DNA from 4 places in the Rhizobium sp. SVR5-2C genome. Region 4 is predicted to be linked to each of the others. Evidence: predicted binding sites of a transcription regulator. Region 4 holds the regulator's gene; each other region holds the start of a gene.

Region 1 (7,356 bases), on a different contig from region 4:
CTTGCGAGCGAGCGGAAGATGCCATGACCTTTGCCGATCCCCATTCCGACATGCGAGGCGCTCAACCAAGCGCCAAGGACATCGGCGACGCCTGGAGCAAGATGGTGGCGCGCCGCCGTCTCTACACGGGTCTCGGCCTGCTCGTTCTGTTCGTCGCCTTCGTGGCTTCCGTCCGCTTCGCCGACGAGAGCAATGCCGGGCATTTCTTCGAGCGCCTGCCGCATCTCTTCGACTTCCTGAACTGGCTCATTCCGAAGGACTGGGACGATGTCTGGCGCGCGCTTTTCGACATAGCGAGCCCCAACGACAAGGGTGGCGAGGAATTCAACTTCGCCAAAGGCCGTGTCTATGTCTGGGGCGACTTCTATATTCCCGAATACTTCGAGCTGATGATCACCACGATCAACGTCGCGCTCGTTTCCACGCTGATCGGATTCATTTTCGCCACGCCGCTTAGCTTCATCGCCGCACGCAACATGACGCCTTCCTGGCTGCCGCGCATCGCGACCAAGCGCGTCATGGAATTCCTGCGCGCCTTTCCGGAAATCGTCATTGCCGGTCTTTTCGCGGCAATCCTTTCGATCGGCTCGATCTCGGCGATCATTGCGGTCAGTTTGCACACGATCGGTGCGCTCGGAAAACTCTTCTACGAGGTCGTCGAGAACATCGACATGAAGCCGGATGAAGGCATGAAGGCGGTGGGCGCCAACTGGTTCGAGCGCGTGCGCTTCGGTGCCATGCCCCAGGTCATGCCGAACTTCGCCTCCTATGCGCTGCTGCGCCTCGAGATCAATGTGCGCGCCTCGACGATCATCGGCGCCGTTGGCGGCGGCGGTATCGGCGAGGAGCTGAAACTTTCGATCTCGCGCGGGTTCGGCGCAAAGACCGTCGCTCTCGTTCTGCTGCTCTTCGTGACCATCGTCGCCGTCGACCAGTTCTCCGCCTGGCTCCGCCGCCGTCTCGTCGGCGAGCACGCTTTCCTCCTGCAACATTGAGGCTGCCATGACGGTGATCGACGCAAACCGTATGCACGAGATCGAAACGCGGTACCCGGAGGTTCTCCATCGCTCCTTCCGGCAACGTTTCGGCGGCTTGATGCTTTTCATCGGAGCGCTGCTCTACAGCATCTACGCGGTCTGGTTCTTTGATCTGCCGAAGATGATCGCCGAAGCCCATTGGGAGCGTGTCGGGATCTACCTCAGCCAGTGGGTGAGCTACGATGTTCAGCCGGAATTCCGCATTTCCGGCGACAAGATCACCATCAAATACCCGCGCTTCTCGCCGCTTGGTGACGATCCGCATCCCGATTGGGTCGTGAACAATCCCGACGGCAGCCTTACTGTTTCCGTCAGCGGCACCAGCCGTACGGTCACGATCTCCAAGACCCAGACGATCATCGCGGCGCACGGGATCACCGTTCCGGTCGACTTTACCGGTGGTGCTCTGAAGGTCGAAGGAGAGATCCCGTCATGGATGACGGTCTATGATGACAACGTTCTTGCAGACCTGGGGTTTGCCGGTGAAGTCAGCATCTCGGCCGACCGCGTGAAGGTTCGCAAACGCTTCCTCGGTTGGGCGAACTTCGTGTTCGACACGCACTCACCCTTCTTCGACAAGCCGGCGAGCGAGGTGATCGGCCTCATCATTTCTGGTCCGCGGATCGATCCCGAGCAGTCCAACCTGTCGCTCGCCTTCGACAACATCTGGAACAACAGCGCATGGCAGCACGGCGACGTCTGGACCAAGCTCTTCCAGACCATCGTCATGGCGTTTCTGGGCACTCTGCTTGGCGCTGTAGCGGCCTTCCCGCTTGCCTTCCTCGCAGCGCGCAACATCACGCCGAGCCGCGCGCTCAATCAGGTTCTGAAGCGCTTCTTCGACTTCCTGCGCTCGGTCGACATGTTGATCTGGGCGCTCTTCCTGACCCGTGCCTTTGGTCCCGGGCCACTTGCCGGCAGTGGTGCGATCTTCCTCACGGAGACCGGCACGCTCGGCAAGCTCTACTCCGAAGGCCTCGAAAACATCGACAACAAGCCGCGCGAAGGCGTGCGCTCGACCGGGGCCTCCACTGTGCTGGAGCACCGCTACGGCGTTGTCCCGCAGATCATCCCCGTCATCGTCAGCCAGACGCTCTACCAGTGGGAATCGAATGTGCGCGGCGCGACGATCATTGGCGCAGTCGGCGCCGGCGGCATCGGTCTCAAGCTCTGGGAAGCGATGCGCACCAACGCCAACTGGGAAAACGTCGCCTACATGGTGATCCTCATCCTGATCGTCATCTTCTTGTTCGATGGCGCCTCGAATGCGCTCCGCCATCGTCTGATGGGCACGAAGACGCCTTAAAAAAGATGTTGGCGCCACCGCGCCATCATCATTCTGTCATGGAAATCTTTTAGCCGGGAGCCTGCTTGCGGGGCGCTGCCAAATCGCTGACATTGCGGCTCCCGACTTGAACATATTTTCAGGACAAGACCTTGCGTTACGCACTCTATTTCACGCCGCCGAAGGACGATCCCCTGACCGGTGCGGCTTCGATCTGGCTCGGTCGCGATGCATTTACCGGCCAAACTTATCCGGCTTCTGAAGAAGAAGGGATGCCAGCCGCCGAACAGTTCGAGCTGACGGCGGACCCCCGCCGCTACGGCTTTCATGCGACGATCAAGGCACCTTTTGCACTTGCCTCCTCGGTAACCGAAAAAGACTTCATGGCTGTCGTCGAAGATTTCGCCGCCCGCACGCCGGCGTTTGAAATTCCTGAACTCATCCTCGGTCAACTCGGCCGGTTCTTTGCGCTCGTCCCGGGTTCTCCGCATACGCCGCTTCAGGATTTCGCTGCAAGCGTGGTAAAATCGTTCGAGCCGTTTCGGGCATCCCTTTCTGAAGCCGACATTGCCAGGAGGAATCCGGAAAAGCTGACGGAAAGCCAGCGCGCCAACCTCATGCGGTGGGGTTATCCCTATGTAATGGAGGACTTCGGTTTCCACATGACGCTGACGGGGCAGGTACCAGAAGAGCGCTCGACGCTGATGAGATCGATCCTGGAAAGACGTTTTGCCGCCTTCACGGGCCGGCCGCTTTCCATTTCCAGCCTTACGGTCTTCACTGAGGAAGAGCGGGGCGGGCCGTTTAAAATTCATTCCTGGCTGCCGCTTGCCGGCGCCGAACGTTGAAAGTCGACGATATGACCAGAGAGACTGTCCTTTCCAACGCACGCATCGTCCTTGAGGACGAGATCGTCGACGGCTCGCTTTTGATCCGCGACGGCAAGATTGCCGATATTTCTGAAGGCAATTCGGCAATCGGAGAGGATTTCGAAGGCGATTACCTGATCCCCGGCCTTGTCGAACTTCATACCGACCACCTCGAGGGCCATTATTCGCCGCGCCCGGGCCTGCGCTGGAACAAGACGGCTGCCATCCAGGCCCATGACGCCCAGATCGTCACTTCAGGCATCACGACGGTGTTCGACTGCCTGCGCATGGGCGCGGACGAAGACGGCGGTTTCGAGCATGGTGAAATGCGCGACATGGCCGACGCCATTCAGAAGGCCGAGGAGCAAGGCCGGCTTCGCGCTGAACACCTGATCCACCTGCGCTGCGAGGTTTCGGCCGATAACGTGCTGGAACATTTCGTCGACTTCGAAAATGATCCCTACGTCCGCCTCGTATCGCTGATGGACCATGCGCCGGGCCAGCGCCAGTTCCAGACGATGGACCAGTACATCTTCTACTACCAGAAGAAGCGCGGCCTTTCGGACGAACAGTTCGCACGGTTCATCGAGAAGCGCCTCGGCGAATCGGCACGCAATTCGACTCCGCACCGCACCGCGATTGCAGAGGTCTGCAAGGAGCGCGGGATAACTGTTGCGAGCCACGACGACGCAACGCTTGCCCATGTCGACGAGGCGATCGAAAACGGCGTGCGCCTTGCGGAGTTCCCGACGAGCTTCGATGCCGCCAAGGCATCGCACGAGCATGGCATGAGCGTGCTGATGGGCGCCCCGAACATCGTTCGCGGCAAGTCGCATTCCGGCAATATAGCCGCCCGTGATCTCGCCGAGCGCGGTGTGCTCGACGTGCTCTCCTCCGACTACGTGCCGCTCAGCCTGCTGTACGCACCTTTCATTCTCGCCGACGAAGTCGAGGCGATCTCGCTGCCGAAGGCAATCGCCATGGTGACGGCAACGCCGGCGCGCACGGTGAGCCTCAACGATCGTGGCCGTATCGAGACCGGCCTGCGTGCCGATCTGGTCCGCGTTTTCCGCGATGAAGGTGTGCCGGTTACCCGTTCGGTGTGGCGTGAAGGACGCCGGGTCGCATGATCCCCTCGCACGAACCCCACGCAGTACCCGGCACCGAACACGGCATCATGGTTGTCGTCGTCGGGCCGAGCGGCGCCGGCAAGGACACGCTGATGGCGCTGGCGGCCAAGCATTTTTCAGGCCGCGCCGACGTACACTTCGTCCGCCGTGTCATCACCCGAGACGGCGGCGCAGGCGGCGAGGGCCATCTCTCCGTTTCCGATGCCGGGTTCGCCTCGATGGAGCAATCCGGCAGCTTTGCCGTATGGTGGGAAGCGCACGGCTTGAAATACGGCATTCCCGCGGAGGTTTCCGTTGCGCTGGGCAAGGGCCATCTGGTGATCGCCAATGGCTCCCGCTCTGCACTTCACCACTTCAAGGCCGTTTTCCCGCGGCTTAAGGTCATCAACGTGACGGCCCGCCCGGACGTTCTGGCTGCCCGTCTCGAGACCCGCGGGCGCGAGACCCATGAGGACATCATGGCTCGCCTGGCGCGCGGCCCACTGACCGTACGCGGCGACTACAACGTGACCGAACTGGACAACAGCGGCTCGCTTGAAGAGGCCGAGCGCAAGATCCTTGATGTGATCAACGAGTTCCTGAAGGAAGTGCACTAATCAGATCGGGAGGAGCATGCGCGCCATTAAAGTGGTGGATTACGATCCGTCCTGGCCGCTGCTCTTTGCCGAGATGCGCGCGGAGGTCTCTGATCGGCTCGGCGATCTCCTGCTCCGTGTCGAACATATCGGCAGCACCGCGGTGCCCGGTCTTGCCGCCAAGCCGAAGATCGATCTCGATGCCGTGATGGTTTCCGATGCCGTTCTGCCCGCAGCAATCGAACGAGTGCAAATGGGGGATTTCGCCTTTCACGGCGATCTGCACGGCGCTGGCCGCTGGGCTTTCACGCGGGACCGTGAGGGATATGGATTTCGGCTCTATCTTTGCGGGCCGGACAACGTGGCGCATCGGGAGAGGATTTTGTTTCGCGATTACCTGCGAGCGCATCCCGGGAGGGCAGCGGAGTATGCGGCACTGAAACGGCAGTTGGCGACCGAGGCCAACGGCGACTGGGATTTCTATACGGGCGGAAAAGGCGAGTTTGTCGTGGAAACTGTGCGGCTGGCTGAGCTCAAACTTTAGACGTCGCGGAGCTTGGCCCCCTCACCCTGCCCTCTCCCCTTGGGGAGAGGGGGATGTCGAGTATGCCGCAAGTCCCTTCTCCCCAGCGGGGAGAAGGTGGCCCGAAGGGTCGGATGAGGGGGCCAGGTCCTCGACGAATCCGTTATCGCTCTACTCGCCATCTCCTCGCCCCGAAACGATCTCGCGCTTGCCGACGTGGTTTGCAGGGCCCACGAGGCCTTCCTTCTCCATGCGCTCGACAAGCGAAGCGGCGCGATTGTAGCCGATGCCGAGGCGGCGCTGGATGTAGGAGGTCGAGCACTTCTTGTCGCGCAGCACGACCTTGACCGCCTGCTGGTAGAGCTCATCGCCATCTTCCGAGCCCATTGCGCTCTTGTCGAAGACGGCACCGTCTTCGACCTCGTCCTCTTCCTCTTCGTCGGCCGTGACGGTCTCGAGATATTCCGGACGGCCCTGGGTCTTCAGATGTGCGACGACCTTTTCGACTTCGTGGTCGGAGACGAACGGCCCATGGACACGGGAAACCCTGCCGCCCCCCTGCATGTGCAGCATGTCGCCCTGGCCGAGCAACTGCTCGGCGCCCTGTTCGCCAAGGATCGTGCGGCTGTCGATCTTCGATGTCACTTGGAAGGAGATGCGGGTCGGGAAATTGGCCTTGATCGTGCCGGTGATGACGTCAACGGACGGACGCTGCGTCGCCATGATCAGATGAATGCCAGCAGCGCGCGCCATCTGGGCAAGCCGCTGGATTGCGCCTTCGATCTCCTTGCCCGCGACCATCATCAGGTCGGCCATCTCGTCGACGATGACGACGATGTAGGGCATCGGCGTCAGGTCCATTTCCTGCTGTTCTTCGATCGGCGCGCCCGTGCTTCTGTCGAAGCCGGTCTGGACCATGATGTGGATCGTCTCGCCCTTTTCGCGGGCCTGGGCCACACGGCCGTTGTAGCCGTCGATATTGCGCACGCCGAGACGCGACATCTTGCGATACCGCTCCTCCATCTCGCGCACGGCCCATTTGAGGGCCATGACGGCCTTCTTCGGATCGGTGACGACAGGCGTCAGCAGGTGGGGGATGCCGTCATAGACGGAAAGCTCCAGCATCTTCGGATCGACCATGATCAACCGGCACTGCTCCGGCGTCATGCGGTAGAGCAGCGAAAGGATCATCGTGTTGATGGCGACGGATTTGCCGGAGCCGGTGGTGCCGGCGACCAACAGGTGCGGCATCTTCGCCAGCTCCGCGATCACCGGCTCGCCGCCGATCGTCTTGCCGAGACCAAGGGCGAGCTTGTAGCCGCTCTTCTCGAAATCGGGACTTTCGATCATCTCGCGGAAGTAGACCGTTTCGCGCACCGCGTTCGGCAGTTCGATGCCGATGACGTTGCGGCCGGGAACGACGGCAACGCGCGCCGACAGCGCCGACATCGAGCGGGCGATATCGTCGGCAAGGCCGATGACGCGCGACGACTTCACGCCGGGCGCGGGTTCGAATTCGTAAAGCGTGACGACCGGACCGGGACGGACATGGATGATTTCACCCTTGACGCCGAAGTCCTCCAGCACGCTTTCAAGCAACCCTGCATTCTGCTCCAGCGTTTCCTGCGACATGATCTCGCCGAAACGCTCGGGCGGCTCCTGCAGCAGCGACCGTGACGGAAATTCGTAGCCGGACGGGTCGATGTTTGCCGGGATGACTTTCTGCGTTACTGCGCGCGGCGCAGGGGCAAGCGGTGCGGCTGCGTGCACGCGCGTCGGCATCGGTGCGATCGGCTGGATTGCTAGAATCTCCGGAGTGGCAGCCGGGCTGGCCGCGGGCGCAGCTTCGTGCGGGCTGGACTCTATCGGCGAAGGAGCGGCAGGTGCCGCAGCCGGTATAATAATCGGCTCTCGCAATTGCCCTCCAGGGCGCCATT
Region 2 (7,356 bases), on a different contig from region 4:
GGTCTTCCACCTGTTCACAAACAGCGACGCGGAAACCGAGCGCGATTAGCTTTTGCAGATAGTCGTCTGCCGCATGCACCGGCACGCCGCACATTGGGATATCCTGCCCCATGTGCTGACCCCGTTTCGTCAGCGTGATGCCGAGTGCGCGCGAGGCCTCCAGCGCATCCTCGAAGAACAGCTCGTAGAAATCGCCCATACGATAGAAGAGCAGCGAACCGGGATTGTTCGCCTTGATCTCGATGTACTGTTCCATCATCGGCGTTGCCGACGCGCGGCTTTCTTCCGTGGCAAGCTCGGCCGCGGTGAAGGCTTCGTTTCCGATGTCTATTCGTGCGTTCACGGGGTTGCAGTTTTTCCCAAAAAAACAGGTGCCAACCCTATCCGCGCGCCGCTATAGATGACAACAGCTATTCAGGAAGGGCAACGCGTCGCCCACAAGACGTTGGAGGAGAAATGGCAGATACCGAGAAGAAAGACCGTCCGATCCGTACGGTCAGCGACAATGAAGCGCTCGAATTTCACGCCATGGGGCGGCCCGGGAAGCTGGAAATCAACCCGACCAAGCCGATGGCGACGCAACGCGATCTTTCGCTTGCCTATTCGCCGGGCGTCGCAGTGCCGGTCAAGGCGATCGCTGCCGACCCGGGTACGGCTTATGACTATACGACACGCGGCAATATGGTCGCCGTCATCTCCAACGGCACGGCGATTCTCGGTCTCGGCAACCTCGGGGCGCTTGCCTCGAAGCCGGTGATGGAAGGCAAGTCCGTTCTGTTCAAGCGCTTCGCCGATGTCGATTCGATCGACCTCGAAATCGACACGGAAAATGTCGACGAGTTCATCAATTGCGTGCGCTTCCTCGGCCCCTCCTTCGGCGGCATCAATCTGGAGGATATCAAGGCTCCCGACTGCTTCATCATCGAGCAGCGGCTGCGCGAGTTGATGGATATCCCTGTCTTTCACGACGACCAGCATGGAACGGCGATCATTGCGGCCGCCGGCCTCATCAATGCGCTGGAGCTGACCGGACGAGACCTGAAGACGACGAAACTCGTCTGCAACGGCGCCGGGGCCGCGGCAATCGCCTGCGTTGAACTCATCAAGGCGATGGGCTTCAATCCGGAGAACGTCATTCTCGTCGATACCAAGGGCGTGATCTATCAGGGCCGCACCGAGGGCATGAACCAGTGGAAGTCGGCGCACGCGGCCAAGACCAAGGCGCGCACTCTGGAGCAAGCCATGAAGGGTGCGGATGTCGTTTTCGGCCTGTCCCAGAAGGGTGCTTTTACGGAAGACATGATCCGCTCGATGGCGGAACGGCCGATCATCTTTGCGATGGCCAATCCCGATCCGGAAATCACGCCGGAAGAGGTCGCTCGCATCCGCGATGATGCCATCATGGCGACGGGGCGCTCCGACTACCCGAACCAGGTGAACAACGTTCTCGGCTTCCCTTACATCTTCCGCGGTGCGCTCGACGTGCGGGCAACGACGATCAACGACGAGATGAAGATCGCTGCCGTCGAAGCACTTGCCGCTCTGGCGCGCGAGGATGTGCCGGACGACGTCGTTGCCGCTTACCAGGGCAACCGGCCGCGCTTCGGAGCGCAGTATATCATTCCGGTTCCCTTCGATCCGCGCTTGATCTCGGCGATCCCGGCGGCGGTGGCGGAGGCTGCGATCAAAAGCGGTGTCGCCCGCAAGGCGATCACCGACATGGCCGGCTATCGGCGCGAGCTTTCGGCCCGGCGCGATCCGATCGCCTCGACGCTCGCGAGCCTCTATGAGCGGGTTCGCCGGCGCCCGAAGCGCATCGTCTTCGCCGAGGCAGAAGAGGAGCAGGTCCTGCGCGCGGCGATGTCTTATGCCAACCAGGAGCTCGGCACCGCAATCCTTCTCGGCCGCGAAGACCTGATAAGGGCAACAGCGGAGCGTGCCGGCATCGACCTTAACCGGCCGGGCCTCGAGATCGTCAACGCACGCATTTCGACCCGTGGCGAAGTCTATATCGATTATTTGTATGCACGATTGCAGCGGGACGGTTATCTCCACCGTGATGTGACACGCCTCATCCATAACGACCGCAATCATTTCGCCGCCTGCATGGTCGCGCTCGGCGATGCGGATGGCATGGTCACGGGCCTCACCCGCAACTATTCGACGGCGCTGGAAGACGTGCGCCGCTGCATCGATGAGAAGCCGGGCCACCGCGTGATTGGCGTTTCGCTGGTGCTTGCGCGCGGCCGCACGGTCTTTGTTGCCGATACCGCGGTTCACGACATGCCGACCGCCGAGGCACTCGCGGATATTGCCGAGGAAGCGGCAGGTCTTGCACGCCGCATGGGTTATCACCCGCGCGTTGCGCTGCTCGCCTATTCGAGCTTTGGCCATCCTTCGGGTGAACGCTCGGAGCGCATACGCGAGGCGGTGAAGATCCTCGATAAGCGTCGCGTCGATTTCGAATACGACGGCGAGATGGCGGCTGATGTGGCGTTGAACCGCAGGGTAATGGACCAATACCCGTTCTGCCGCCTGTCTGCGCCGGCAAACGTGCTGGTCATGCCAGCCTTCCACTCGGCCTCGATCTCCACGAAGATGCTGCAGGAGCTTGGCGGATCGACGGTCATCGGCCCGATCCTGGTCGGCCTCGACAAGGCCGTTCAGATCACCTCGATGGGGGCCAAGGATTCCGACATCGTCAATATGGCCGCGATTGCAGCTTACTCGGCAGGGTGATCCCAACAAAAAGCCCGCCTCGAGCTTTCGAGGCGGGCTTTTGATTGAACTTCCAGGAAATCAGCTTGCGAAACGGCCGGCGTCGGCGCCGTAGTAGTTCAGATAGCGATCTGAAATGCTCGCGATCGGCAGCACGATCAGCACATCCGTCGTGTTGAAAGCATGGTCGACAACAGCCGTCGACCCGACCATGGCGCCGAGGCGAAGATATCCTTTGATGAGCGGCGGAAGCGCCATCAGGGCTTTCTTCGGGTTGACGGCTTCCTGCGGCATCAGATCCATGTCGCGCGCCAGATGCGGCAGCGCGCTGACTGCCCATTCGCCCTTGGCAAGAACGGTATGGTGCAGGAAGGAAAGCGCCAGCGCGTGGCTCTCCGGATAGACGCCGGGGAAGGAGGCGCAACCGAACATGGCGCTCATGCCGTGCTTCAGCGCGTAAGCCCAGTTACCCTGCCACAGAAGTTCGACCGTGCGCTTCGTGCGGTATTCCGGCAGCACGCAGGAGCGGCCGAGCTCCATGAAACGCTTGTCCGGATGGCGTGCGAGAAGCTCGTCGATCGCGAATTCGGAAGCCGAGTAAAAACCGCCATTCGCCATGGCTACGTCCTGGCGCAGCAGGCGGTAGGTGCCGACGATCTGGTCTTCCGTATCGCCTTCTATCGAGTTGTCGAGAACAAGAAGGTGATCGCAGAAGGCGTCGTAAGCGTCGAAATCGCGTTCGCGGCGCATGGCTTCCGGCGGGAGCTGTGCCTGCATTTCCTGAACGAAAACCCGGTAGCGCACATGCTGTGCCGCATCGATCTCGCGCGCGTTGCGGGCGAGGCGGGTTTCGAGGTTGCCGATGCGGCCCATGACGTCGCCTTCCTTTGGCGCAACAGGCGTTGCAGGCGGAGCAGCCTCCGCCGTCGTGTCGCGATTAAGGATGTCGATAGACATGCTGATTCTCCGGTTGCCGGCTCATGGCGTGTCATAAAACACTTCTATGCGACAGGAAAGTGACATGGAGTTTACGGAAAAACGCCGTTTTTGTCACCCCGCTCAGAGCGCTTCGGCGCGGCGAGCGGAAAGGGCTGCGACGGCATGGATTTCCGTCAATAGCCGGATTGGGTCGACAGGTTTCAGCATCACACGATTTGCACCGGCCAGTAGTACCTGGCGGCGCGACTCATCCCGGCTATCGGCAGTCAGCACGATCACCGGCACCGGAACGACCTGCAGCCGCCGTTCGTGACCGCGCAACCGGCCGATCATTTCAACGCCTTCGCCGCCGGGCATCGTGAGATCGCTGATGATAATGTCCGGCCGGGTGCTGCCTTCGGCAAGGGCGCAGTCGAGCAGCGTTTCGAAATCTTCGACGTGGTGAACGCGGTGTCCGCCCTTTTCCAGCATGGCACGGATGAGCATCGCATTGATCGGATCGTCCTCGCCGAACAGGACACTCAGCCCTCCTTGCATATTCGGCTCGGGAAGGGCAGCCGCGAAGCCGGGCTGGTTGTCGTTCAGCGCGTCGCGTTTCTCCATTCCGCGCATGCGGCCACGCAGTACGTCGATCAGTGATTGCTCACGAAGCGGCCGGATGAGCCAGGCATCGAAAAGATCAAGCGGGTGGGCGTTGCGCTCTTCCGGGTTGACGAGAAGGGTCTTGCGCAGACCGAGATCAGCAATTTCGACACGGTCGGCGAGGTGCCTGGTAAATTCGGCAGACATGCGGTGATCGACAATAATGTCTGTCGGGCGGTGGCCTCTCGCGGCAATCGCGAGAAGCGTTTGCCGCGCCTCTTCGCCATCGCCCACTAAATGACATTCGCCGCCAAGCGCGACGATCGTCTCGGCGATGGCGGCGCGCGCCGCACCGGCTGGCGCCAGAAGCAGGACAATATTGCCGGCAAGCAGCAATTTGCGCCGGCCACGGCCGTCTTCCGGGATGCCGGCGGGAAAGCGGATCGTGAATTCACTGCCCTTGCCCTTTTCGCTGGCGACAGTGAGCGTTCCTCCGAACTCACGCATGATGCGGGCGGAAATGGTTAGGCCGAGCCCGGTGCCGGCGCTTTTTTCCATCAAGGTTCCTCCCTGCTCGAACTCACCGAAGATCCGCGCCTGCTCGTCCGCCGTCATACCGGGACCGCTGTCCGACACGGTGATCGCCAGGTCGTCGCCATCCAAGGACACGCGGATGAAAACGCCACCGGCCTGAGTAAATTTCACTGCATTGCCGATGACGTTGAAAAGCACCTGGCGCAGCCGGGCAGGGTCGAAACTCATGAATTCCGGCACGTCGGAGGAAACCGTCGCGCCAATCTCGATGCCCTTCTCATGGGCGCGGTGGGCCAGCATCTCGACGACGCTTTCGAGAAGCTGCCGCAGCGATTCGCTACGAGGACGAAGCTGGAAGCGGCCGACCTCGATGGTTGAGAAGTCGAGGAGGTCTTCCACGAGCTGGACCAGCGCATGACCGGACTGGCGGATGCCGCCAACATAGTTCTGCTGCTCCTGGGTCATCTGGGCTTGCTCCAGCAGGTGCGTCATCCCGAGAATGCCCGATAGCGGCGTTCTGATTTCATGGCTGACGGTCGCAAGCAGGCGGGATTTGGCGGCGCTGTTATATTCGGCCTTTTGGCGTGCCTCCTCGCGTGCCTGCGTAGAAAGGCGCTCCGCAGTCACGTCGCGGGCGACACTTTGAATCAGCAGGCGGCCGTCTGCGGGATCGCGCGTGACAACGTCATGCCAGACAAAGACGCGCTGTCCTTCCGGCGTCGAAATCTCGACATCGAAGCGATGCGGATCGGCGCTCGGGCGAAAGGCGATGCCGATTTCCTCGCATGTCTGTCCTTTAGGCTTCGGACGTCCTGTCAGGCGGCAAAAAGTGGCGTTGGCGCCGACGATCCGCCGGTCGATCGTGCGGGTTACGGTGATATCGCCAAGTGCATCGTGAACATTGGCGAAGAGCTCCGCGGCATGGCTTGCCGGCAGCGGATTGCCGCTCCCTTGCCGGGGCTTTGTCCGGCGGCCTGCCGCGTAGCCGAAGAGCGCCATAGCGAGGACGGCGAGGCCGATGGCGAACAGTTCGAGCCCACCAGCCTGCCCGAGCATGAGCAGCGCGATAGCCACGCAAAAGCCGAAGCCACCGAGCCAGTAGGAGAGAAGGATGCGGAGCGGCCGCCTTCGGTTTGCAGTCACAGGCCATGCAGCAGCATTTGCTGCCCGCGGATCATGCGGCTTGGCAGCAGCGTCAAATGCGGCGGCAAGTCGTTCCTGCATCTGAGCCAGACTGTGCATAATCGCTGGCTAACATAGTCGCCGTTCCGAATGCCTTCAGGAAAAGCGTAAAGTTTTAGCCTTTCGCCTTTTTCGGCTGCAGAAGCTCGTCCAGGATGACGCAGCCGGCGCCAACCGTGATGAAACTGTCGGCAAGGTTGAAGACCGCGAAGGACCAAGTCTGGGTGTGAAAGAGAATGTAATCGATCACGTGCCCGTAAAGAAAGCGGTCGATCAGATTGCCAAGCGCGCCGGCAATAATCAGCGCAAAGCCTGTATGCGCGATCCATCGATCGTTCGAGGTGCGATGCCAGAGCCAGATGACGAACGCAACGATGATGAGCCGCATGCCGACGATGAACCAGCCGTCCATTCCCGACAGCATCGAAAAGGCGACGCCGAGATTGTAGGTGCGGTAGAGCGCCAGCATCGGGATGACCGGCACCGCCTCGTGTAGCGGCAGATAATGATCGACGGCGATCTTGACGATCTGGTCGATAACGACCGCGACGAGAATGAAGATCAGGATGGGCAGCGGTCGCGAGAAGAGCGCAGGACGGTCAAGCGGCTGTTCGGTCATTTGCCCTCGGAAAGTGAAAGGAGATGGCGGCGCGCTTCGAAAAGCATGACGGCGCTGGCAATCGCAAGGTTGAGGGAGTCCGCACGCCCTTGCTGCGGTATCCGCGCAAGCGCATCCGCCTCCCTTGCCAGCTGATCCGGCAGGCCGGACTGCTCATTGCCCATCAGGATGACGACCGGTTTCTTCCTGTAGTCGATCGTGCGGTAATCGACGGAGCCGGCAAGGTGTGTGGCAACGACCGACACGCCTGCGGATTTCTTCCAGGCGATAAACTCTTCAGGCGTCGCCTTGGCGACGGGCACGGCAAAGACGGAGCCCATGGTGGCGCGCACGGTTTCGAGCGAGAAGGGGTCCGTGGTCTCCCCGAGAAGGATCACGCCGGAGGCGCCAGCGGCATCCGCCGTTCTGATGATCGTGCCAAGATTGCCGGGATCGCGCACGCGGTCGAGCGCAATCCACGTCTCTCCGTCCTTCGGGCGTATTTCCTTCAGCGGCTTCCAGCGGTGCTCGAAAATTCCGACGACCATTTGCGGATTGTCGCGGCGGGTGACGGACGAAAGCACCTTTTCGCTGACTTCGAGCACGAGGCCGCCCGAAGCGACGGTCTTGGCCGCCATCTGTTCGACAAGCGGCTTGCCCTTGACAGCCTTGGCATAGACCAGCGTGCGGATCGCCCAGCCGAGTTCGATGGCATCGATCACAAGCTTCAGGCCCTCGGCCATGAAGGTGCCGCTCTCCTCGCGCGACTTCTTGTTGCTCAGCGCTTTGATGTCCTTGACGAT
Region 3 (7,356 bases), on a different contig from region 4:
CGTCCGGATGGATGCGCCAGATCTGCATGAGCCCGGTACGGCTGGAATTGAAATAGATCCACTGTCTGTCGGCCGACCAGTCGGGGCCGTCATTGCGCCCCTCGCCATGCGTCAGGCGCGTTTCCTCGCGACCATCTACGGAAATCGTGTAGATGTCGAAAACCTGGTCGCGGATACCGCAATAAGCGACATGCCGGCCATCGGGCGACCAGCCGTGCCAGTAGGAGGGCAGGTTCTGCGTGACCTGACGCGGCGTGCCGCCAGCCGCAGGCAGGACGTAGATGCATGACTTGCCGTATTCCGTCTTGTCCGAGATGGCGATCATCGTGCCATCCGCGGAGATGCCGTGATCGTTGTTGCAGGCGACTGCAAAACCGGTATCGACCTTCTCCAGCCCGCCAGCTCCATCCGGCCTCTGCCGATAAAGCAGCCCATCGCCATTGACCAGCAGATAGCCGCCATCCGGCGAAAAATTCGGCGCCTCGATCAGCTGATCCGTTTGAAAGACAACCCGGCTTTTACCGGTGCGGATGTTGTAGATCTCGACCGAACTGCGCATACATCCTCCCGGATTCTTGTTACCGGTCCCTGAACCGGTTGGTGATCGGATAGCGGCGATCACGTCCGAAATTCTTCTTGGTGATCTTCACGCCCGGAGCCGATTGGCGGCGCTTGTATTCGGCGAGATAGAGCAGGTGCTCGATGCGGTGGATGGTCTCGACGTCGTGTCCGCGCGCGACGATCTCCCGCACCGCCATCTCCTTTTCAACCAGGCATTCGAGAATGTCGTCGAGCACGGGATAAGGCGGCAGCGAATCCTGGTCCGTCTGGTCGGGACGAAGCTCGGCGGACGGCGCCTTGTCGATGATGTTCTGCGGGATCACCACGCCCGAAGGACCCAGCGCATCCGGCGGCACGTGGCTGTTGCGCCAGCGCGCCAGCGCATAGACCTGCATCTTGTAGAGGTCCTTGATCGGATTGAAGCCGCCGTTCATGTCGCCGTAGAGGGTCGCATAGCCGACCGACATTTCCGACTTGTTGCCGGTCGTGACGACCATCGAGCCGAACTTGTTGGAGATCGCCATCAGGATCGTGCCACGTGCACGGCTCTGCAGGTTTTCCTCGGTGATGCCGCTATCCGTACCTTCGAAGAGTTCCGACAGCGCCGCGGTAAAGCCCTTCACCGGCTCCTCGATCGGCACGATGTCATAACGGCAACCAAGCGCCTTGGCGCAATCCGCCGCATCCTTCAGCGAATCGGCAGAGGTGTAACGGTAAGGCAGCATGACCGTGCGGACGCGCTCCTCGCCGAGCGCATCGACCGCAATCGCTGCGCAGATGGCCGAGTCGATCCCGCCCGACAGGCCAAGCACGACGTTCTTGAAGCCATTTTTGTTCACGTAGTCGCGAAACCCGAGCAGGCAGGCACGATAATCGGCCTCGTCGAGTTCGGGAATGCGCGACATCGGACCCTCGGCGCAGCGCCATCCGTCCTCGCCGCGCCTCCAAGTGGTGACGGCCAATGCCGTTTCGAACTGGCTCATCTGGAAGGCGAGCGTCTTGTCGCCGTTGAAGGCGAAGCTCGCGCCGTCGAAGACGAGCTCGTCTTGGCCGCCGAGCTGATTGGCGAAGATCAGCGGCAGGCCCGTTTCGATCACCTGCTTCAGCGCCACCTGATGGCGCACGTCGACCTTGCCGCGATAGTAGGGCGAGCCGTTCGGGACGAGCAAGATTTCCGCGCCGCTTTCGGCGAGCGTTTCGCACACGCCGAGATCGTTCCAGATCTCCTCGCAGATCGGCACGCCGAGACGCACGCCGCGGAAATTGACTGGTCCCGGCATCGTTCCTTCCGAAAAGACGCGCTTTTCGTCGAATTCACCGTAGTTCGGCAGGTCGACCTTGTCCCGCAGTACCAGGATCTTGCCGCCGTCGAGAACCGCGATGGAATTGTGGCGCCCGGTCTCGCCCTGCCGCGGGAAGCCGACGATGACGCCTGGCCCGCCGTCCGCGGTGTCGGCCGCGAGGTCTTCGACCGCCTTCTGGCAGGCTCTCAAGAATGCCGGCTTCAGCACCAGGTCTTCCGGCGGATAGCCGGAAATGAAAAGCTCCGTCAAAAGCAAGAGATGCGCGCCCTGGCGGGCCGCGTCGGCGCGTGCTTCGCGGGCTTTGGCAAGGTTTCCGGCCACATCCCCGACCGTCGGGTTCAACTGGGCAACGGCAATGTGGAGCGTATTCAAAGGCGCGTTTTCTTGTGTCATGTCATTCATTTAGCGCGCACCGGCTGCCGCTGCAATCGCCGTGCCATGAAAAGCCGCGGACTAAGTCGGGCAAAAAAGCGAAACCATTGCGGAACGTCAGGGTTCATCTACCGTTCATGACGGACATGTGACATTGAGATGAAGCTTTTATGACATTGGAGTCTGACGTTGATCGCGTTGGTATTGAAGTCCGCGCAGGCACGAAGAGTTGCTGGTTTCGGGTCGAGCGTGCAATCTCCCACAGCACGCGCGGCGATCGGCATAGCATTTTCCCTATCCGTTGCCCTCCTCAGCACGATTAGCGTCGAATGGATCGCCCGCGGCACGCTCACCGATGTCGGCGAATTCCTGACATCGACAGCCCGGCCCGGCATGACGACGGTCGCCATGCTGGCGATCGTGATGCTGACCCTCGATGCCGCATTCGGACGGCGCTACCAGTCCGTATTCATCCTGGTACCGCTTATCGTGATCCCTGCTTTCGTCTCCAACCAGAAGCAGCACTTTCTCTCCGATCCGTTCTATCCGTCGGACGTGCTCTTCACCCGGCAGATCATGGAGTTGCTGCCGGTGATGGTGCGCGACAGACCGTGGATGGCCGTAGCGCTCGTCATCGGCCTTGCGCTTTCCGTTGCGGGTCTCTTCCTGACATGGCGTTATGCCTGGCGTAACTTCCCGAAGCTCTCCGCGCAGGCACGCTTGCGGCGCCTCTGCCTCGGGGTGCCTGTCATCGCCGCCTTCTGCTCGCTGATGGACTATTCGCAGTATTCCTATATCCGCGACCGCCTGCAGGTCGTGCCGATCATGTGGGACCAGAAGGAGAACTACCGCAACAACGGCTTCATCCTGGCCTTCCTCTTCAATGTCCCAATGGCGGATGTCGCCGTCCCGGCCGGTCTCAACGCCGAGGCGCTCGACGCGATCCCCGCGCGCAATTTCGGCTACCTGGCCGGCCCGCGGGAAAAGCCGGACGTCATCATGCTGATGAGCGAGTCGTTCTGGGACCCCACGCGGCTCACGAACGTTTCCTTCAGCGCCGATCCGATGCCGAATATCCGTGCCATGCAGTCCGGGCACGTGTTTTCGCCGGAGTTCGGCGGCATGACCGCCAATGTCGAGTTTGAAGCACTGACCGGCTTTTCGAACGCGTTCCTGCCCTATGGCAGCATCCCCTATCAGCAGTATCTCCGCCACGACGTCCCGTCACTTGCGACGTTCTTCCGCGGGCAAGGCTACACGGCGCGGGCACTGCATCCCTACAGTGGCTGGTTCTGGAACCGCAATCAGGTTTACAAGGATTTCGGTTTCGAGGAATTCCGCACCGAAGAGACGATGCCGCCGATGGAAAAGCGCGGCCTCTTTGCCTCCGACGACTCCCTGATGAAGGAGATCATGCGCGAGGGCGACGGCCTCGATCAGCCATTCTTCTTCTTCGCAGTCACCCTGCAGGGGCATGGGCCCTATGAGCCGGGCCGCTATGCGCGCAACACGATCGACATCCACGGAAACATCCCCGACGCCGACCGCGCGACGCTTGCGACCTATACGCAGGGCGTGAAGGAAGCTGACGACAGTCTGAAGAAGCTGATGGACTGGGCGTCGAAGCGAAATCGCGAAACGATCATCGTCCTCTGGGGAGACCATCTGCCACCGCTCGGCAACACCTACATGAGCGCCGGCTACATGCCGGATATGGTGGCCACACGCAGGGCTTCGCTCGACGTCATGAAGCGCGAACATGAAACGCCGCTGGTCATCTGGTCCAACAGGAAAGGCGTCAAGGAGAATGTCGGCACGATCAGCCCCTCGCTGATCCCCTATAATCTCCTCAAGTTCGCCGGTTTCGAGCACCCCTTCTACACAGGCCTCCTCGGGCGCGTGCAGAAGAAATACAACATCATAGACCGCTACCAGCTCGCGACACGTGACAACAAGGTGACGCCGGACTGGGTGCTCGATCAGAAGAAGCTCGATCCGCTGGTGCGCGACTACCGCTACCTGCAGCACGACATCATGTTCGGCAAGGCGCGGACGCTGGAGCGTTTCTTCCCGCAGTACGACCTGCTAGCAAGCAGGGGCTCGTGACGGTCTGAAACCGGCCGCATTGCAATTTGGCCGCGAGGTATAATACTGGCTCCAAAACGATCACGTATCGGAGCCAGGCATGCATAATTTCTCGGATTTCGTTCACCTGCATTTCGACAAGCCAATCGAGGACCTCGGCGATATCGAAAAGCGAATTCTCAAGAGGGCGCACGAGCGCAAGATCATCTCTACGGATGTCAACGCGGTTATTGCGGCTGAGGCATCTTTCGGGGAACGCGTCGCCGACGGCATCGCAAGGGTCGGCGGCTCATGGTCCTTTATCATCTGCTTCCTTGCCTTCCTGGCGATCTGGACCGTGATCAACACGATCATTCTCGTGACGGGCGCCTTTGATCCCTACCCCTTCGTCTTCCTGAACCTGATTCTTTCCATGCTCGCCGCCATCCAGGCGCCGATCATCATGATGTCGCAGAACCGGCAAGCCGAGCGCGACCGCTTCGAGGCGGCCAAGGATTACGAGGTGAACCTCAAATCCGAATTGGAGGTTCTGTCGCTGCACCAGAAGATCGACATGCGCGTTCTGACCGAGATCGCCGCGTTGCGGGAAGACGTCCAGCACCTGAACGCTGCGCTGGCGGCGAAAGGGGCTTGAACCGCTCGACCCTGGCTGACGAAGTTCAATCCTCCGGCAGCGTGAAGACCGCGCAGGGTTCGGCAATGCCGCGCAACAAGTGCTCGCCCAAGGGAATCAACGCCGTTGTCGTCTCCGCAGCGACCGCGCCGGAGATGAGTACGCTGCGGCCAAGTGGCCTGCACAGCCCTTCGAGCCGGCTCACCAGGTTGACCGCCGGGCCGATGGCAGTGAAATCCAGCCGGTCGGCCGCGCCGATATTGCCCCACAGCATCTCCCCGAAATGCAGGGCCGCGCCAAAGGGCAGCGGCGGCAGTCCCTGCGCCTGCCGTGCCGCATCGAGATGGGCCATGCCGGCGCGGGCGGCGGCAACCGCGCGGAGCGCCGCTTCGCACGCGTCGCCTGGAACGCCGGTGACAGGGAAGATCGCCAGCACGCCGTCTCCGATGAACTTCAGCACCTCGCCCCCGAACGCGTGCACCGCCCCGGTGACGCGCTCGAACCAGGCGTCGAGGGCAGCAATCATTGCCGCCGGCTCCGTCGCCTCGGACAAGGCGGTGAAGTCGCGCAGATCGGCACAGAGCAGCACGGCATGGATGGTCTCTCCGGTGCCGCGGCCCAGCGCGCCGGCCTGCACGCGGGCGGCGCTGCGCCGGCCGAGATAGGCCTCGAGCAGCGTTGCCAGTTCCGACCGCGCGGCCAAGGCGGCCAAGGGGGCTGCTGCAAAACGCGCAACCTGGCGCAACCGGCGGACCTCGGCGGCGTCGAATGGCTGGGCTCCGGCCCAGCCCAGCATGGGACTGTTCGGCGCCGGCCCGACTATCTCCTCCCGCACGTGCCCAAGCCCGGCAAGCCAGTCACGTCCAGCTTGGCTGGACGGACCGTCGTTAAACCCCAGCGCCTCGATCACCGCCCCGTTCTCCGCCCGCCACAGCCAGGTGCGTCGGGCGATGATCGGATGCGGTACCGCGAGCGTCAGGGCTCCACCGGCAAGCGGTAGGCCGTCGGCCAGCAGGCGGCCGCCAAGTTGGGCAAGGAACCGATCAGGGCCAGGCGAGGCGCCGGCCTCGTCGACCAGCCAGGCAAGGGGCGCGGGCAGATCCATGCCGGAGATCATGCCACCGCGGACGTTAGCTGTCATCCGTCAGCGTAAGGCCGCCCCTCGAAGGGCATCGGCTCCGGTACCGCGAGTTCAGGAGCGGAGATTAGTCATATCTGCCATGCATGGGATCCGGACCGGGATCGCGCCCGGCTGCGACCTCGGTCAGCCGCTTGAGGTAATGCGCCCAGCCTTCCGCATGGCCAGCGCATTGCGCGGCATTGGGCAGGCCGGTATGGGTCAAGCGCAGCAGCGTTCCGTCCGGCTGCTCGACCAAGTCGATCTCGACCAGACTCGATCCCGGCGGCACGATCTCGCTGCCGTCCCAGCCGAAGCTATAGGCCAGCCGGTGCACCGGCACCACCTCGCGAAATGAACCGCGGGCAAAGCGAGCGCCGGTGACGTTGACGAGATAGAGCCCTCCAGGCTGCGGCTCGATCTGGGCTTCCGTTCCCATCCAGCGCAAGATCTTCTCTGGATCGGTCAAAAGGGCAAACACCGCGGCCGGCGGCGCCGGAATATGCGTCTCGCGGCGAACGACAAGGGCCTCTTGCATCGGTCTCTCCTGTGACTGTCATGGCCTGCCCCGTCTGAGGCAAGGATGGACGGCAGGTTACCCGGCGGCATGTAGGCGGAAGCTCTTCCTCAACAAGGGCATCCCAATCGCCTACCGTGGTAACAAGGAACATTCGCCGGCAAGCTTAACCCCGGACATCGACAAGACGGGAGTGACAAGTGTGACGGGAATGCGATGGAATCACCGGCACCGCTGCGACCGCCGCTCAGATACCCTTGGCGTATTGCGGCGCGTCACCGCTGATCTGGTAAAAGTCAGCCTTGTCGGCACAATAGATGTGATAGCCGAAGGCAAGGCCGCTCGGCTGGTCGAAGGCGCCCGCCATGACGGATACCATCGGCGATCCCTTTCTCTGCCAGAACAGCGCCGAGCCGCAATTGACGCAGAAGCCGCGGTCGGCGGTCTCGCTCGACCGGTACCAGCGGATCGCGCTTTCGCCTTCGATCGTCAGACCGTCGAGCGGCACGTCGCACGACGCATAGTAGAGTCCCGTCTGCCGCCGGCACTGCGAGCAATGACAGCCGACCACCGGCCGGGTTCGTTTCTGCTTCGAAACCTCACCGCCCGGCAGCCGCAGCCGCCCGTATAGTCCCTCACCATGCAAGCCCCCGTTTCTCGATAGACGGCAAGACTGGCGGCTGCCTGCGGCTGCGTCAAATCCAATTGCTTGAAGCAGAGTGTCAGGGATTTTGATGCGGTCGCGGCGGGCGAACAAAAAGCCCGGCACTCGGCCGGGCTTCTCTTG
Region 4 (7,356 bases):
CCGGCTGGAACCTGGCGACACCTACGAATACTCGTCCGGCTGTCCACTGGATACGCCATCGGGCCTTATGTTCGGGCACTACCAGATGGAAACCGACGCAGGCGAGTTTTTCGACGTAGAAATACCCGCCTTCTCGCTGGATTCTCCCGGTCTGCTCAGGGTACTGAACTGATCACTCGGCAGCCGTTGCGACTTCTTCAACCTCAAAACGATAGGTCTTGGAGCAGAATTCGCAGGTGACGGCAATCTCGCCGTTTTCCTGGCTGGCATCGATCTCGTCCGCCGAGAAACCCTTCAGCACATTCTTGATCTTGTCGCGCGAACAGCTGCACCGGTCGAAGACTTCCCGGGCGCCGAAAACGCGCACGCCACGCTCGTGGAAGAGACGATAGAGCAGCCGTTCCGTACCGACATGCGGGTCGGTCAGTTCATCGGCGTCGATAGTATCGACCAGCGAACGGGCTTCAGTCCAGGCGTCGTCTTCCCTGTGAGTGTGAGCGCCGTCGTCTCCGTCGCCGCCGTGGAGGTCGGCGTGACGCATCCGCTCAGGTGCTTCCGGCAGGAACTGCGCCACGAGCCCCCCTGCCCGCCAGCGATGGCGCGGCATGCCCGCCTCGTCGCGATCGAACAGTTCGGCAGCAGCCAGACGGACACGCGTCGGGATCTGTTCCGACTGACGGAAATAGGTGCCGGCGATATCCTCCAGCGAGGTACCGTTGAGCGGCACGATGCCCTGATACGGCTGGGTGAATTTGCCCTGATCGATCGTGAAGGCGAGCACGCCTTTACCGAGCAACTGTTCCGGCTCGGTCTCGCCTGCGGCGACTGCCTTTTCGAGCAAAGCCTGATCGAAGCGAGCATAGGCGCGAACATCCTCCGGCGTCGAGAAGTCGGCGACGAGGAGATCGACCGGGCCATCGCCCTTCGTCTGCACCGTGAATTTGCCCTCAAACTTAAGGGACGTGCCGAGGAGCACCGTCAGCGCGATGACTTCGGCCAGAAGCCGGGCGACGGGAGCGGGATATTCGTGGCGCTCAAGGATCGCATCCAGCATGGGGCCGAGTTGCACGGCGCGGCCGCGCACGTCGAGGCCCTCTACCTGAAACGGAACAACGTGATCATCGCCGGCGAAGTCGAAATCGCCGAGAGCGCTTGCAGTATCGGACATGGTCTTACTCCTAGTCGTCAGAGCGGCAGACTAGAAAGCCTTTCCGCTCGCGCAGCCACGAGGCCATGAGGCCAAGCACAGCGCGTAGTATGGTTCAGATCGCGCCCAGGCACCATGCAAGAATCGACTTCTGCGCATGAAGGCGGTTTTCCGCTTCATCGAAGACGACGGATTGCGGACCGTCGATCACCTCGTTCGTCACTTCCTCACCGCGATGGGCGGGCAGGCAATGCATGAACAATGCATCCTTGCCGGCCTTCGCCATCAAAGCCTGATTGACCTGATAAGGCTGGAAGACGTTGTGACCACGGGCCCGATGTTCCTGATTCATGGAAACCCAGGTATCGGTCACCACGCAATCGGCTCCCTCGACCGCGCGGTCGGCGTCATGACCGAGCACGATCTGGGCACCCTCGTTGCGGGCCCAGTTTAGATAGTGATCCTTTGGCTCGGAACCAAGAGGCACGGCCATGTTCATCCGGTAGCCGAAGCGGGCGGCACCTTCGACCAAGGAATGCAGGACATTGTTGCCGTCGCCGGTCCAGGCAACCGTCTTGCCCTTGATGGGGCCGCGATGCTCCTCGAATGTCATGACATCGGCCATGACCTGGCAGGGATGGGTATCGTCCGTCAGCGCATTGATGACGGGGACCGTCGCATGTTCGGCAAGCTCCAGCATGCGGCTGTGCTCCGTCGTGCGGATCATGATCGCGTCGACATAACGCGAAAGCACTTTGGCCGTATCGCCGATCGTCTCGGCGCGGCCGAGCTGCATTTCGGTGCCGGAGAGGAAAAGCGTCTCGCCGCCGAGCTGGCGCATGCCGACATCAAAGGATACGCGGGTGCGGGTGGAAGGCTTTTCGAAGATCATCGCCAGCATCTTGCCGGCAAGCGGCCTGTCGCCCTTTCCGGCCTTGAAAGCCTGCTTACGCGCGATCGCGTCGTTCATGATGACCCTGAGATCGGATGCGGTTACCGCCGAGAGATCGAGAAAGTGTTTGGGGGAAGCCATTTCGTTCTTACCTGTCTGCTCCGCAAGGAGCGTCCGTCCATTCAAGCCGTCTTCTTGGTCTTCTGCGCGCGAATGCTTTCTGCAGCACGCTCGAGGCGAGAAAGCCCTTCGCGAGCCTCCTCCGCCGTGACGACGAGTGGCGGAAGCAGGCGGATAACGTTGTCGCCCGCCGGAACCCCAAGCAGACGAGCGGCGCGAATAGCCTGCAGCAGTTCGGATGATGGAACCGCTGCCTTGACCCCAAGCAACAGGCCCTCGCCGCGCACATCCTCAATCACGTCCGGATAGCGATCCTTGAGCGAGGCAAGGCCCTGGCGGAAGACGAGCGCCACCTCACGCACGTGCTCAAGGAAGCCCTCGGCAAGAATGACGTCGAGCACTGCGCTGCCGACCGCCATCGCAAGCGGATTGCCGCCGTAGGTGGAGCCGTGGGTGCCGACCTTCATGCCGGAGGCTGCCTCCGCCGTCGCAAGGCAGGCGCCAAGCGGGAAGCCGCCGCCGATACCCTTTGCGACCGCCATGATGTCCGGTGTGACGCCGGACCATTCGTAGGCAAACAGCTTGCCCGTACGGCCGACACCGGTCTGAACCTCGTCCAGGATCAGCAGCAGGCCCTTCTCGTCGCAAATCTGGCGCAGCGCCCTCATGAACTCGTTGGTCGCCGGGCGGATGCCGCCTTCGCCCTGTACCGGCTCGATGAGGATGCCGGCGGTCGCGTCCGTGATGGCGGCTCGGACTGCCTCGATATCGCCAAAGGGAACCTGGTCGAAGCCCGGCGACTTCGGGCCAAAACCCTCCAGATACTTCTCCTGGCCGCCAGCAGCGATCGTCGCCAGCGTGCGGCCATGGAAGGCACCTTCAAAGGTAATGATATGGAAGCGCTCGGGATGGCCCTTGGAATACTGATATCGGCGCGCCGTTTTGATCGCGCATTCGAGCGCCTCTGCCCCTGAATTGGTGAAGAACACCTTATCGGCGAAAGTGACGTCCGTCAGCCGCTTTGCAAGCGCTTCCTGCCCGGGAATTTCATAGATGTTCGATAGGTGCCAGACCTTGTCGGCCTGCGCCTTCAAAGCCTGGACGACGTGCGGATTGCTGTGGCCGACCGACGTCACGGCAACGCCTGCCCCAAAGTCCAGATAACGTTCGCCGCTTTCGGTTATCAGCCAGACGCCCTCACCTCGCTCGAACCGCAGAGGGGCACGAGAATAGGTGTCATATAGCGGCGCGGCTTCAGCCATGGCGCGGTCTCCTGTCGAGGTTGGGGCAACCGGACTCCGGCTAAAAACCGGGTCCAAAAAATTAAAAATGCCGCCTTTCGGCGGCGAGTGACACTATTTACTTTTCGCACTGCAATGTCAACAAACTGCGAGTTTACCGCGTGCTGCAACATAAAGCCAAAGGAACTTATTTTATTAACAGCTAATGTTGCAGAAATGACTCGCACGGCCAGCAAGTTGGGGAAAACTTGAAATTCGATTCATCCGGATTCCCGCGACTCTTGTCACGGAGTCAGCCTCACACTAGGTTAAAACTCAATTACTAGACTGCATGCGGCGGAACTAGTCACCAAAATTAGTCAAGCGTTTCCTGCTTCGGACACATCCGAGGCAATGGTGAGGGATTCTGCCTTCACAACGCTAATCGGAGACAGGGCATGAACTGGACAGACGAGCGTGTCGAAAAACTCAAGAAGCTTTGGTCCGAAGGGCTGAGCGCGAGCCAGATCGCCGCACAGCTCGGCGGCGTGAGCAGAAACGCAGTCATCGGCAAGGTCCACAGGCTTAGCCTTCCCGGCCGCGCCAAAGCCGGCGGCACTGCGACGACGGTGCGCGCGCCGAAGCGCAATACCTCGGCTCCCCGCGCGCCGAACTATGCCTCGCGGATTGCAACCCGCACGGTCACGCGCCAGTTGGGCGCGACGATGCTCAAGGAAGAGATCGAAGTCGACCTGATGGCGGAAATGGAATATCGTCCGGCCGCGAACGTGGTCGTACCGATTTCCCGCCGTCTTGGCCTGACCGAGCTTACTGAACGCACCTGCAAGTGGCCGGTCGGCGATCCGCTGAAGGATGATTTCCATTTCTGCGGCTGCGAAAGCAACGACTCTTCTCCCTATTGCAGCTACCATCAACGCCTGGCTTATCAGCCGGTCAACGAGCGCCGCCGGGCAGCCGCCCGCGCAAACTAAGCCGGATAAGAGACAAAAAATAACGGGCCTCGCGGCCCGTTTTTTATTTCCTCATGGGAGCGGCAATCAGGCTTCCATCGAATATCCAGCGCCGCGGACCGTGCGGATGACATCCTGCATGTTGGAGAAGTTCAGCGCCTTGCGCAGGCGACCGACATGGACATCGACCGTGCGCTCGTCGACGTAGATGTCGTGGCCCCAGACGCCGTCCAGAAGCTGGGAGCGCGAGAAAACGCGGCCGGGCGACGACATCAGGAACTCCAACAGGCGGAATTCGGTCGGGCCGAGCCGGACTTCGCGGCTCTTGCGATGAACACGATGGGTCTCGCGGTCGAGCTCTATGTCACCGCATTTCAGGACCGTGGAGAGGACCTCGGGCTTGGCGCGGCGCAGCATCGCCTTGACGCGGGCAACGAGTTCAGGTGTCGAGAACGGCTTGACGACATAGTCGTCAGCTCCGGTCGAAAGACCGCGCACGCGCTCGCTCTCCTCGCCGCGGGCTGTCAGCATGATGATCGGCAGACGCTCGGTCTCCGGCCGCATCCGAAGGCGGCGGCAGAGCTCTATGCCGGACACGCCCGGCAGCATCCAATCCAGGATCAGAATGTCCGGCGTCCGTTCCTGAAGGCGTATCTCGGCCTCGTCACCACGCAGGATGGTATCAACTTCAAAACCTTCGGCTTCAAGATTATAGCGAAGGAGCACGCTGAGTGCCTCTTCGTCTTCAACGACTGCAACTCTCGGGATCATTCGATTACTGTCTCCTGGGGGCCGGATTCGGAGGTTATTCCGTTACCGCGCCGACGGTGTTGGCGGTATCGTCCTTCGGACGCTCGCCTTCCGGCTGGGCACCGGTCGCCATGTAATAAATGGTTTCGGCAATATTGGTGGCGTGGTCACCGATGCGTTCGATATTCTTCGCGCAGAAGAGAAGATGCGTGCAACTGGTGATGTTGCGCGGATCCTCCATCATGTATGTCAAAAGCTCGCGAAACAGCGAAGTGTACATCGCATCGATTTCTTCATCGCGCTCGCGGATCGACTTGGCCTTGTCGGCCGCTCGGCTCGTGTAGACGTCGAGCACTTCCTTGAGCTGGACGAGCGCCAGTTCGGAAAGGTGCTCCAGGCCGCGCGCGAGCTTTCGCGGAACGCCGGCGCTCTGAACGGCGATGACACGCTTGGCAGTGTTCTTGCCGAGATCGCCGACGCGCTCGAGATCAGCCGCGATGCGAATCGAGCCCATGATTTCGCGAAGGTCGGAAGCCATCGGCTGCCGGCGTGCAATCGTGACCACCGCCTTTTCGCCGATCTCGCGCTCGGCATGGTCGAGGATCACGTCGTCCGAGATGACCTTCTGCGCCAAGGCGGTATCGCTATTCACCAGCGCTCGGACAGCGTCCGATACCATCTGTTCGGCAAGTCCGCCCATCTCCGAGATGCGGCGGGACAGGAATTTGAGATCGTCGTCGTACGCAGAAAAAATATGTGTCGATGCCATGGGGAACGTCCTTGATTGTCTCTACATTTCTGACGCCAAAGATCAGCCGAAGCGGCCCATGATGTAGTCCTGGGTGCGCTGATCGTCCGGATTGGTGAACATCTTGTCGGTATCATTCTCCTCGACGAGATTGCCGAGGTGAAACATAGCGGTTCGCTGCGAAACACGGGCAGCCTGCTGCATGGAGTGCGTCACGATGACGATCGTGAAATTCTCGCGCAGCTCATGGATCAGCTCTTCGACCTTCGCGGTGGCGATCGGATCGAGCGCCGAGCACGGCTCGTCCATCAGAATGACTTCGGGGCTGACGGCAACGGCGCGGGCAATGCAGAGGCGCTGCTGCTGGCCGCCGGACAGCCCGGTGCCGGTTTCGTGCAGGCGATCCTTGACTTCGTTCCAAAGGCCGGCGCGCTGCAGGCTGTGTTCAACGATCTGGTCCAGATCGGCCTTCGACTTCGCAAGACCATGGATGCGCGGACCGTAGGCGACGTTCTCATAGATCGACTTCGGGAAAGGGTTCGGCTTCTGGAAGACCATGCCGACGCGAGCACGAAGTTCGACGACGTCGATATCCGGATCGTAGATATCGTCGCCGTCGAGAGTGATTTTGCCGGTAACGCGGCAGTTGTCGATCGTATCATTCATACGGTTGAGACTGCGCAAGAAGGTGGACTTCCCGCAGCCGGACGGGCCGATGAGTGCGGTAACGGTGTTTTCGCGGATGTTCAGCTTCACGTCGAAAAGCGCACGCTTGTCGCCATAGTAAACCGAGACGTCCTGGCCGATCATCTTGTACGGGATCGTATTCATTCGTTTGTCCAGAGCCTTCTCAACTGCTGCTTCGGTTAACATGTTCATGAATATGTACTCCGTTTACCAGCGACGCTCAAAGCGACGGCGCAAGAGAATGGCTCCAAAGTTCATGACAATCAGGAACAGGAGCAAGACGATGATGGCACCAGAGGTGCGTTCGACGAAGGCGCGTTCTGCTTCGTTGGCCCACATATAGACCTGCACCGGCAGCGCCGTGGACGGATCGAGCGGGGTGGCCGGCGCACTTGCAACGAAGGCGACCATGCCGATCAGGAGAAGCGGCGCCGTTTCGCCAAGCGCGTGCGCCAGGCCGATGATCGTGCCGGTCAGGATGCCGGGCATCGCCAGCGGCAGGACGTGGTGGAACACCATCTGCATCTTCGAGGCGCCGAGGCCAAGAGCAGCCGCGCGGATCGACGGCGGCACGGCGCGCAGCGCGGCACGGGTGGCGATGATGATCGTCGGCAAGGTCATCAGCGACAGCACCAGGCCGCCAACCAGCGAAGCCGAACGCGGCAGGCCGGCGAAATTGATGAAGACGGAGAGGCCGAGCAGCCCATAAACGATCGACGGCACGGCCGCGAGGTTATTGATGTTCACCTCGATCAGATCCGTCACCTTGTTCTTGGTGGCGAATTCCTCAAGGTAGATCGAGGCGGCAACGCCGATCGGCA

Evidence for each region. Region 4 encodes PhoB, which activates phosphate uptake and scavenging genes when phosphate is short. Its sites were predicted from a motif close to TGTCATNNANCTGTCAT; they were not measured.
Region 1: ACPYOI_RS10755 (DUF1045 domain-containing protein) is a predicted target of PhoB. The motif match lies at 2,367-2,383, and genes of this name have one in related genera.
Region 2: olsB (l-ornithine N(alpha)-acyltransferase) is a predicted target of PhoB. The motif match lies at 3,724-3,740, and genes of this name have one in related genera.
Region 3: ACPYOI_RS01495 (LTA synthase family protein) is a predicted target of PhoB. The motif match lies at 2,397-2,413, and genes of this name have one in related genera.

Annotation. Positions count from the first base shown of each region.
Region 1 covers NZ_JBNDHT010000028.1:41,417-48,772, reverse strand. Annotated here, with positions in the region: gene phnE (phosphonate ABC transporter, permease protein PhnE) at 24-995, shown strand; gene phnE (phosphonate ABC transporter, permease protein PhnE) at 1,003-2,343, shown strand; gene ACPYOI_RS10755 (DUF1045 domain-containing protein) at 2,475-3,170, shown strand; gene ACPYOI_RS10750 (alpha-D-ribose 1-methylphosphonate 5-triphosphate diphosphatase) at 3,182-4,321, shown strand; gene phnN (phosphonate metabolism protein/1,5-bisphosphokinase (PRPP-forming) PhnN) at 4,318-4,917, shown strand; gene ACPYOI_RS10740 (GrpB family protein) at 4,934-5,440, shown strand; gene ACPYOI_RS10735 (DNA translocase FtsK) at 5,591-7,356, opposite strand, start outside.
Region 2 covers NZ_JBNDHT010000018.1:24,035-31,390, reverse strand. Annotated here, with positions in the region: gene mutS (DNA mismatch repair protein MutS) at 1-343, opposite strand, end outside; gene ACPYOI_RS07645 (NADP-dependent malic enzyme) at 457-2,739, shown strand; gene olsB (l-ornithine N(alpha)-acyltransferase) at 2,800-3,675, opposite strand; gene ACPYOI_RS07635 (hybrid sensor histidine kinase/response regulator) at 3,778-6,015, opposite strand; gene lspA (signal peptidase II) at 6,071-6,574, opposite strand; gene ACPYOI_RS07625 (TrmH family RNA methyltransferase) at 6,571-7,356, opposite strand, start outside.
Region 3 covers NZ_JBNDHT010000003.1:28,960-36,315, reverse strand. Annotated here, with positions in the region: gene ACPYOI_RS01505 (TolB family protein) at 1-559, opposite strand, end outside; gene ACPYOI_RS01500 (NAD+ synthase) at 579-2,258, opposite strand; gene ACPYOI_RS01495 (LTA synthase family protein) at 2,421-4,343, shown strand; gene ACPYOI_RS01490 (DUF1003 domain-containing protein) at 4,423-4,956, shown strand; gene ACPYOI_RS01485 (adenylate/guanylate cyclase domain-containing protein) at 4,982-6,040, opposite strand; gene ACPYOI_RS01480 (SRPBCC family protein) at 6,141-6,590, opposite strand; partial or broken gene ACPYOI_RS01475 (GFA family protein) at 6,817-7,211, opposite strand.
Region 4 covers NZ_JBNDHT010000033.1:10,128-17,483, forward strand. Annotated here, with positions in the region: gene apaG (Co2+/Mg2+ efflux protein ApaG) at 1-172, shown strand, start outside; gene ACPYOI_RS12075 (Hsp33 family molecular chaperone) at 173-1,168, opposite strand; gene argF (ornithine carbamoyltransferase) at 1,263-2,180, opposite strand; gene ACPYOI_RS12085 (acetylornithine transaminase) at 2,222-3,421, opposite strand; gene ACPYOI_RS12090 (GcrA family cell cycle regulator) at 3,838-4,371, shown strand; gene phoB (phosphate regulon transcriptional regulator PhoB) at 4,438-5,121, opposite strand; gene phoU (phosphate signaling complex protein PhoU) at 5,156-5,869, opposite strand; gene pstB (phosphate ABC transporter ATP-binding protein PstB) at 5,912-6,727, opposite strand; gene pstA (phosphate ABC transporter permease PstA) at 6,743-7,356, opposite strand, start outside.